One region of the Bacillus sp. VA15 genome, then DNA from elsewhere that is predicted to be linked to it. Evidence: riboswitches for the same ligand, from Rfam matches in the RefSeq annotation. Region 1 holds a riboswitch; each other region holds the start of a gene.
The links. Region 1 has a riboswitch for S-adenosylmethionine ahead of mtnK (S-methyl-5-thioribose kinase). Riboswitches for the same ligand answer to the same signal wherever they lie in the genome.
Positions count from the first base shown of each region.

Region 2: it holds a riboswitch for S-adenosylmethionine, as region 1 does, so the genes downstream of both, metI (cystathionine gamma-synthase/O-acetylhomoserine thiolyase) here and mtnK (S-methyl-5-thioribose kinase) in region 1, are expected to answer to the same signal.
Region 3: it holds a riboswitch for S-adenosylmethionine, as region 1 does, so the genes downstream of both, metN (methionine ABC transporter ATP-binding protein MetN) here and mtnK (S-methyl-5-thioribose kinase) in region 1, are expected to answer to the same signal.

Region 1 covers NZ_JBVQPQ010000002.1:583,340-586,617, forward strand. Annotated here, with positions in the region: gene mtnE (methionine-glutamine aminotransferase) at 1-75, opposite strand, end outside; gene AC0DBE_RS07870 (carbon-nitrogen family hydrolase) at 170-949, shown strand; SAM riboswitch class I at 1,033-1,187, shown strand; gene mtnK (S-methyl-5-thioribose kinase) at 1,297-2,490, shown strand; gene mtnA (S-methyl-5-thioribose-1-phosphate isomerase) at 2,498-3,278, shown strand, end outside.
Region 2 covers NZ_JBVQPQ010000002.1:761,209-764,486, forward strand. Annotated here, with positions in the region: gene metC (cystathionine beta-lyase) at 1-214, opposite strand, end outside; gene metI (cystathionine gamma-synthase/O-acetylhomoserine thiolyase) at 207-1,328, opposite strand; SAM riboswitch class I at 1,397-1,520, opposite strand; gene AC0DBE_RS08890 (esterase family protein) at 1,688-2,410, shown strand; gene AC0DBE_RS08895 (YjcG family protein) at 2,447-2,962, shown strand; gene AC0DBE_RS08900 (GNAT family N-acetyltransferase) at 2,967-3,278, shown strand, end outside.
Region 3 covers NZ_JBVQPQ010000006.1:192,834-196,111, forward strand. Annotated here, with positions in the region: gene metQ (methionine ABC transporter substrate-binding lipoprotein MetQ) at 1-276, opposite strand, end outside; gene metP (methionine ABC transporter permease MetP) at 290-958, opposite strand; gene metN (methionine ABC transporter ATP-binding protein MetN) at 951-1,976, opposite strand; SAM riboswitch class I at 2,082-2,188, opposite strand; gene AC0DBE_RS16190 (SCP2 sterol-binding domain-containing protein) at 2,303-2,647, opposite strand; gene AC0DBE_RS16195 (thioredoxin family protein) at 2,755-3,075, opposite strand; gene AC0DBE_RS16200 (toprim domain-containing protein) at 3,077-3,278, opposite strand, start outside.

The sequences.
Region 1 (3,278 bases):
GTTCACTTTCTGCACCAGAGAAGCGAAGAATTGTTTAGGCAATTCTTTCAATACATGAGACTGTTCAAATTTCATCTATTCTCACCTTCTAAAAAAATCTTGAAATGATAGTCCATCATCATATATGGTTAAATGAAAAAAGTAAAGAAAAATTTGGGGTGTTAAAAAGATGAAATGGACGATATCTTGTCTTCAATTTGATATTTCATACGGTAAACCTTCGGAAAATATAAAAAAGGCTGAATTTTTGATTGAAAAAGAAAGCAAACATGCTGATGTTCTTGTTCTTCCTGAATTATGGACAACTGGATATGACTTGGCCAACCTTGATAAGCTCGCTGATGAAGACGGGCATTCTGCTCAGAGCTGGCTGAAGAAAACAGCAAAAAAACATGGCGTTCATATTGTCGCCGGATCGGTCGCAGTCAGAAATGATTCTGATGTTTATAATACAATGTACATCGCGGATAAGGAAGGACAAATCATTAAAGAGTATCGAAAAGCCCATCTTTTTCAGCTGATGGATGAGCATGTGTATTTATCAGCCGGTTCCGAAGACGGATACTTTGAGCTTGATGGCGTCAAAAGCTCAGGACTGATCTGTTACGATATCCGTTTTCCGGAGTGGATCAGAAAACATACGATAAAAGGTGCCAACGTACTGTTTATTTCTGCGGAATGGCCTCTTCCCCGCCTTGATCATTGGAAAAGTCTGCTTATTGCCCGAGCCATTGAAAATCAATGCTTTGTCGCTGCCTGCAATTGTACCGGTTCAAATCCAGATAATGAATTTGCCGGGCATAGCCTGATTATTGATCCATGGGGGCGTGTACTTGCTGAAGGCGGCCGGGAAGAAGGCATTGTCCGAGCTGAAATCGACCTTAAGGAAAGCGTTAAGGTACGAGAGAGCATTCCTGTTTTCGATGATATCAGAAAAGATTTATATTAAAAAATATATTGACAACTTGATAAAACACCTGTTACTATGTTCATCAACTGATAAATTAGAATTGTTTAACAAGTGAATATATTCTCTTATCGAGAGTTGGGCGAGGGATTTGGCCTTTTGACCCCAACAGCAACCGACCGTAATTCCATTGCGAAATGGGGCGCATCTTTTTCGCGCCGAGACGCTCGTCTCTAAGGCACGGTGCTAATTCCATCAGATCTGATCTGAGAGATAAGAGAGGCGGACATACATGTTAAGCCTCCTTCTCTCTGAGAAGGAGGCTTTTTTACGGCCATACCATACAGCTGCAAACATATCAAGAGATTACATAATTGGAGGTTATGACAATGGCAGTCACAAAAACACCTTTATACGAAACGTTAAATGAAAGCTCCGCTGTGGCGTTGGCGGTGAAGCTTGGCTTATTTCCAAGCAAAAGCACGCTGACATGCCAGGAGATCGGCGACGGCAACTTAAATTACGTTTTTCATATTTATGATCAAGAACATGATAGAGCTTTGATCATTAAACAGGCGGTTCCTTATGCAAAAGTCGTCGGAGAAAGCTGGCCGCTGACAATCGATCGCGCAAGAATCGAAAGCAGCGCTCTCATCCGACAGGGCGAGCATGTCCCTCATCTCGTTCCAAGAGTGTTTTATTCTGATACAGAAATGGCGGTTACCGTCATGGAGGATCTCTCTCACCTGAAAATCGTAAGAAAAGGACTCATTGAGGGTGAACATTATCCGCATCTGTCACAGCACATCGGTGAATTTTTAGGAAAGACCCTTTTCTATTCATCAGATTACGCGCTTGAACCCAAGGTAAAAAAACAGCTTGTTAAACAGTTTACAAATCCGGAGCTGTGCGACATTACGGAAAGACTTGTCTTTACAGACCCTTTCTTTGACCATGACACAAATGATTTTGAAGAAGAGCTTCGTCCTTTTGTCGAGAAGCTTTGGAATAATGACAACGTCAAAATCGAAGCCGCTAAGCTGAAAAAGTCGTTTTTAACATCGGCAGAAACGCTGATTCATGGTGATCTGCACACAGGAAGCATTTTTGCCAGCGAACATGAAACAAAGGTGATTGATCCTGAATTTGCTTTTTACGGACCGATCGGCTTTGATGTAGGCCAATTTATTGCCAACTTATTTTTGAACGCACTCGGCCGTGACGGGGCTGACAGAGAGCCGTTATATCACCATGTCAAACAGGTCTGGGAAACATTTCAAAAGACATTCACTGAAGCGTGGGAAAAGGACAGTCTGGAGGTTTACGCCAAAATCGACGGGTACCTTACTGATACGCTCAGTCATATTTTTGAAGAGGCGATTGGGTTTGCGGGCTGCGAGCTGATCCGCCGCGCGATCGGCCTTGCCCATGTGGCTGATCTGGATACAATCGTGCCGTTTGATAAACGAATCGGCAGAAAACGGCTGGCGCTCGAAACAGGCACAGCCTTTATCGAAAAACGCTCGGAATTCAAAACGATAACGGATGTTATTGAATTATTTCAGTTACTTGTAAAGGAATGATCCATTCATGACCCATTCATTTGCTGTTCCCCGTTCTGTTGAATGGAAGGAAACAGCCATTACCATTTTAAATCAGCAAAAGCTTCCTGACGTGACAGAATATTTGGAGCTGACGACGAAAGAGGATGTATTTGACGCCATCGTCACGCTCAAAGTAAGAGGCGCCCCGGCCATCGGCATTACGGCTGCCTTCGGACTTGCGCTTGCTGCAAAAGACATTGAAACAGATGATGTCACCGAATTCCGCCGCAGACTGGAAGATATCAAACAATATTTAAACAGCTCACGGCCTACCGCCATTAATTTATCTTGGGCGCTTGAGAGACTGAGTCGTTCAATCGAAAACGCCATTTCCGTAAATGAAGCAAAAACAAACCTTGTCCATGAAGCGATTCAGATTCAGGTCGAGGATGAGGAGACGTGCCGGATGATCGGCCAAAACGCCTTGCAGCTTTTCAAAAAAGGCGACCGGATTATGACGATCTGCAATGCCGGCTCTATCGCGACAAGCCGCTATGGAACGGCGCTCGCTCCATTTTACTTGGCCAAACAAAAGGATTTGGGACTGCATATTTATGCCTGTGAAACAAGGCCTGTCCTTCAAGGTTCACGCCTGACTGCGTGGGAGCTGATGCAGGGAGGCATTGATGTCACTCTGATCACAGACAGCATGGCCGCCCATACGATGAAGGAAAAACAAATTTCCGCTGTCATCGTCGGAGCCGATCGAATTGCAAAGAACGGTGATACGGCAAATAAAATCGGAACATACGGTCTCGCGATTTTAG
Region 2 (3,278 bases), 180 kb from region 1:
TCGTTCCGCCTTCCAGTGCGGCAATTGTTTCTTCGAGTGCTGTTCTTGTCGGCGTTCCTGAGCGGCTGTAATCATATGCGCCAAACTCTTCAAATGAAGATTGGTGAAAAGTTGATGCGTGCTGGATCGGTACACTGACCGCTCCTGTTGTGCCGTCTGTTTTAAATGGATTGTGCACGAGCTGGGTTTCCAGCGTCCAATTGTGATTACTCAAATGAAACAGCTCCCTCTTTGACCTGACATAACGCCTGTTTTAAGTCTTCTTTTAAATCTTCCGCATGTTCAATTCCGACTGAAAAACGCAGCAAGCGATTGCAGACTCCGTTTGCGATGCGGATTTCTTCAGGAATATCCATGTGCGTCTGTGTGGCAGGGTATGTAATAAAGCTCTCCACCCCGCCGAGGCTTTCTGCAAAACAAATGGTCTTCAGCGCTTTTAAAAATGGATTGACCCACTCTTCTTTCTGCAGACGGAAGGACAGCATGCCGCCTTTTCCGGGATATAGTACATCAGAAATTTCTTCCTGCTCTTCTAAAAACGCCGCAAGCTCCTGCGCGTTTGCCTGATGCTGGCGCATTCTGAGGCTCAGCGTCTTCATTCCTCTCATCAGAAGCCACGAATCAAACGGAGGCAGGACGGCGCCGATCGCATTTTGGTGTTGAAACATTTCCTCACCAAGCTGCTCATCCTTTACAACGACAAGTCCCGCAAGCAGGTCGTTATGCCCGCCTAAATACTTGGTTGCACTGTGAATCACAATGTCGGCTCCCAGCTCAAGCGGCCTTTGCAAGACCGGTGTATAAAATGTATTATCAACGATCAGCAGAAGACCGTACTCTTTTGTGATCCGGGCGATCTTTTCAATGTCCGCCTCCTGCATGAGCGGATTTGTCGGTGTTTCCACAAACACCGCTTTTGTATTCGGCGTAATCTTAGAGCGTAAACAGTCCTCATCGCTGAAATCATCGTAATGAAAGGTCAATCCATATTTTTTCCATTCGTTTTCAAACAGACGATATGTGCCGCCATATAGGTCCGATGAAACGATCAGTTCATCTCCGCTTTTAAACAGCGCCATAATCGTTTGGATGGCAGCCATTCCCGAACTGAAGGCAAGCCCTCTCGCTCCGTTTTCTAAGCTGGCGATCGCGTCCTCAACAAGCTGGCGTGTCGGATTTTTTGTGCGGACATAATCAAATCCGGTAGATTCTCCGATTCCTCTGTGGCGGTATGCTGTTGATAAATAAATAGGAGGACTCACTGTTCCCGTTACTTCGTCGCTTCGGTTTCCAATTTGGGCTAATTTCGTTTCAACGTGCTGTGACATATAGCTGACACCTTCCCTTTTCAAAATAAAAAACCCCTTCCTCATAAGAAGAAGGGGTTTAACGCTTCTTCTTATCTTCCAAGCATAAAAAACGCTTGCTGGATTTAGCACCTTGGCGTTTTGCACATAATGCAAAACAAGCCGGTTGCTGAGGTTTCTAAGGGCCAGTCCCTCCACCTCTCACGATAAGAAATATCGATTTCAATTTTCTGATTGTTTTATATTAGCGCAATTTGCAGTTTATTTCAACACTTTTTTCTTCGAGTTCCGAACAGTTTAAAGAGAGAAATTTCTAATAATTCATGGTACAATAATGGAAAACAGCAAGAAAGTCTAGTGATGTCCTGGAGGAATGCATTATGGCACCGAAAAACGGCACAGTGCAAGAAAAGAAATTCTTTTCAAAAGAGCTTAACGAGGAAATGACATTGCTCGTTTATCTGCCGTCCAACTACTCCCCGCTTTATAAATACCATGTCATTATCGCGCAGGACGGCCACGATTATTTCAGGCTGGGGAGAATCGGCAGACAGGTCGAAGAATTGCTGTCCAAGCGAGAAATAGACCGGAGCATTATTATCGGTGTTCCTTATAAGGATGTAAAAGAGCGCAGAAAAACCTATCATCCGGAAGGCTCAAAATTTTCGGCGTATAAACGGTTCATCGCCCATGAGCTCGTTCCGTTTGCGGATGACGAGTATCCAACCTATCAAGTCGGCTACGGTCGGACGCTGATCGGTGATTCTCTCGGAGCGACCGTTTCTCTTATGACAGCGCTTGATTATCCGAATATGTTCGGAAACATCATCATGCAGTCTCCCTATGTTGACAAACATGTATTGGGAGCTGTGAAACAGTCAGACGATATCAAACACCTCTCTATTTATCACCAAATCGGAACAAAAGAAACTGACGTCCACACGACAGACGGAAACATTCTGGACTTTACAGAACCGAATCAGGAGCTGAAACAGCTGCTGGAGGAGAAGCTTTCCGATTATTATTTTGAATCATTTGACGGAGATCACAAATGGACATACTGGCAGCCGCTCATCACGCCGGCGCTGAAAAAAATGCTTTGATATTCTATCATACTTTATTTCCAGGAGGGACATAATATGAAATACGGAATCGTTTTATTTCCATCAAAAAAACTCCAAGACCTTGCGAACTCTTACAGAAAGCGCTATGATCCGAGCTATTCCCTGATCCCGCCCCATTTGACGCTGAGAGCATCGTTTGAATGTAAAGAGGAGAAAGCGGATCAGCTTGTATCACATCTGAGAAACATCGCAAAGGAGTCCCATCCGATCGTTCTCAAAATGACAAAATACAGCTCATTTGCGCCTGTCAATAATGTCATTTACATCAAAGCAGAGCCGACGGAAGAATTAAAAACACTCAATGAAAAATTATACACCGGTGTGTTGGCTGGTGAACAGGAATATAATTTCGTTCCGCATGTGACGGTCGGCCAAAATCTTTCCGACGATGAGCATTCAGATGTGCTGGGACAATTAAAAATGCAGGAAGTGTCGCATGAAGAAATCGTTGATCGTTTCCACTTGCTTTACCAGCTAGAAAACGGATCGTGGACAGTATATGAAACCTTCTTGCTAGGCGGAGGAGAATAATCGTTTGGAAGCAGTTATCGCAAAAAATGAAGAACAAATGAAAGATGCATTTTATGTAAGAAAAGAAGTCTTTGTCAAAGAACAAAACGTACCTGCTGAAGAAGAAATTGACGAACTTGAAAATGAGTCGGAGCATATCGTCGTGTATGACGGCGGAAAGCCTGTCGGCGCCGGAAGATGGCGTATGAAGGACGGCTACGGCAAGTTAGAGCGGATTTGCGTATTGAAAAGCCACCGCTCCTCCGGTGTCGGCGGCATCATTATGAAGGCACTCGAAAAAGCGGCGGCAGACGGCGGCGCTTCCGGTTTCATTTTA
Region 3 (3,278 bases), on a different contig from region 1:
CTCAAGGTAAGGAATGTGCTGGAAGTAGTTCGCATCCACTTCTTTATCAGCTAAAGCTTTGTTGTACATCTTGTAATCACTAAGCACTTTCACTTTCAGCGTGTAGCCTTTTTCTTTCAACAATGGTTCAGCTTCTTTTAAAATTTCCGCATGCGGTGTTTTTGTCGCTGCAACCACAATTTCTTTCTTGCCGGATTCAGCGCCGTTATTTGAACCGCAGGCAGCCATAACCCCTGCAAACACAAGCAGTAATGCACCCAAAAATAGCTTTTTCAATGTAAATCCTCCCTTATCGTTTGTCTATAATATTTGTTATTACATCACCGATGATTTGAATAATAAAGACGATGATTAAAATAAACACAGTAGCAACGAAGGTAACATCAGCATTATTAGACTGATATCCTTCTACGTACGCAAGGTTTCCAAGGCCGCCTGAACCGATGGCTCCGGCAATTGCCGTTGAGCCAATCAAAGCGATGGCCGTAACCGTGATCCCAGAAATAAGAGCCGGCATAGATTCCGGAAGCAGCACTTTGAAAATAATCGTAGACGTTTTAGCGCCCATTGATTTAGCGGCTTCAATCACACCTTTATCAACCTCGCGCAATGCGATTTCAGCAAGGCGCGCGTAAAACGGTGCCGAACCGATCACCAGCGCCGGCAATGCGGCGTTAGGCCCTAAGATCGTGCCGACTAAGAACTTCGTAAACCCTAACAGTAAAATAATTAAAATAAGGAATGGAATCGATCTGAATATGTTGACAATGGCCGCAATCACAGAGTTGACCGCTTTATTTTGCCAAAGGCTCCCTTTGCTTGTCAGGAAAAGCAGCAAGCCGAGGATCACCCCGATGACAAAAGCAAACAATAAAGAGATCAGCGTCATATAAAGTGTTTCATATGTCGCGTTCCACAACTCAGTTAAATCAACGTTCGGAAAGTATTTTTCAAACATTCGTGATCACCTCTGCTTTCACCTGTTTGTCATTAATGAACCGGATCACGTTTTGCACTTCTTCCTCGTCTCCATCAATATGGATGAACAGTGAACCGTAAGCTCCATCCTTCGTCTGAGAGATTTTCCCTTGCAGAATATTGACGCTGACATTGAAGTTTCTGATCATCTCTGTAATCAGAGGCTGTTCAGCAGAATCACCGACAAATGTGAGCTGAACCATTTTTCCTGATGCTGTTTCATCAAGAAGGTGCTGTAGCGTTTCTTTCGTTTCTTCCGGCTCTGTCACCTGCTGAACAAATCGTTTTGTCATGTCTTCCTTCGGATTTTTGAAGACATCGAGAACTTCGCCTTCTTCCACAACCTTTCCGTTTTCCATGACAGCGACTCTGTTACAGATTTTGCGGATGACATGCATTTCGTGTGTGATCAGCACAATCGTCAAACCGAGTCTTTCATTAATATCGGACAATAGATCCAAAATTGAATCTGTCGTTTGCGGATCTAATGCTGATGTCGCTTCATCGCAAAGGAGAACCTTCGGATTGTTTGCAAGCGCTCTGGCGATTCCGACACGCTGCTTTTGCCCGCCGCTCAGCTGAGACGGATAAGATTTTTCTTTTCCTTCTAAACCTACCAGTTTAATCAGTTCATCGGCGCGCTTGATCCGTTCGCTCTTTTTCACCCCGGCAATTTCTAAAGGAAACATGATATTGTCTCTAACGGTCCGCGACCAAAGCAAATTGAAATGCTGGAAAATCATGCTGATTTCATGGCGTGCATTTCTTAAAGCGCGTCCGTTCACTTCATTAATCTTGGTTCCCGCCACTTCCACGGTTCCTGAGGTTGGTTTCTCAAGGCCGTTCAGCAGACGGATTAAGGAACTTTTACCAGCTCCGCTATATCCTATAATTCCAAAAATCTCACCTTTTTTAATGGAAAGCGAGACATTTTGGACAGCATTGACATCTCCGTGTTTCGACTTATAAACTTTTGAAACATCTTGAAGATTGATCAAAGCAATCACCTGCCTTAACACTATTCTAAGAAATCTTCCGGGTTTTTCTGCAAAAGAAAAGCCTTTCTGCACACTTGAGCAGAAAGGCTTATATAAAATGCCTTTCTCTCATCTTTCAAAGCTGAACGCTTCGTGTGAATTGGCACCATTTCAACAGCGTTGATGGTTGCCGGGCTTCATAGGGCACTTCCCTCCACCTCTCTTGATAAGAGAAATATATAGTCTTTTTCGTCCGGAAATTCTTAATGTAGAATAGCATGGCGAATGATTAAATGTCAATAAAATAAATGATGTCAACTTTTACTATTATAATAATTACCTATTTTTTAATTCTTTAAAATCCTCTGAAAAAATCCGTTCGTCAGCCAGAGTATGGCTTCTAGTTTTAACAGGGCCCTGAATGACCCCTTTACTTTGAGGCTTCCGCTCTGAATAAGGTGCTGAAGGGAAATGTCTCCGTGCAATAAGTCAATAATTTCTGTTTGGTTTCCGTAAAAGGTCAGGTTGGACGTTTGGGGCGAAGAAATTTTTTTCATTTCTCCCTGTTCGTTTATTGAGACGGTTAAGGCTTCTGTTTCTCCTTGGAAGGTAATGAGCAATGTCGAAGCGTTCAAAAGGGGTTTTAAAAACAGATGCTGATACTCATCTTCTAAAACTTCCGCTTTCTCCATATGTACAACCTCCTATTTGTTGGTCATACATACACATTTCTCTTTCTGGCGCAAGAACCCCTTTATAAAACGAACGACAATTTCATTGGATTGTGCAGAGAAATATGTCATAAATGGGATGCGGAAGATGATTTTTGTTTGATCAGCTCATATAAATAAGAAACAGAGTGAAACGCATATCCTCTTTCGACCACTTTTCCGCCTTTAAACAGCAGAAAACAAGGGACGCTTTCAATTTGATATGCTTTTGCGAATGTCGGAGAGTAATTGACATTGTTTTTATAGAAGGCGACATCAGGCAGCATTTCTTTCACCACTGTCAGCATTTTGCTTGCAAGCTGGCAGGTGCCGCAAAACGGAGTATATAAATAAAGGAGATACACATCATCTTCAATGTGCTCAAGCTCATATTCTTGGAGTTCTTTCATGCTATACACCTCGGGATTTTCTTTCAAGAAAAATAGTATGGACATTCAAATTCGCACGCAGCAATACAGAGGCGACATGGTGCCTGGGTGCAGCCGCTACTTCCTTATAGGCTCTGTCGATATGGAGATGGCAGGCTTCGTGAAATTCTCTTTTCAGCTGTTTTCTTAATTTCTCGCCTGATTCATCAGCATCAACTAATATA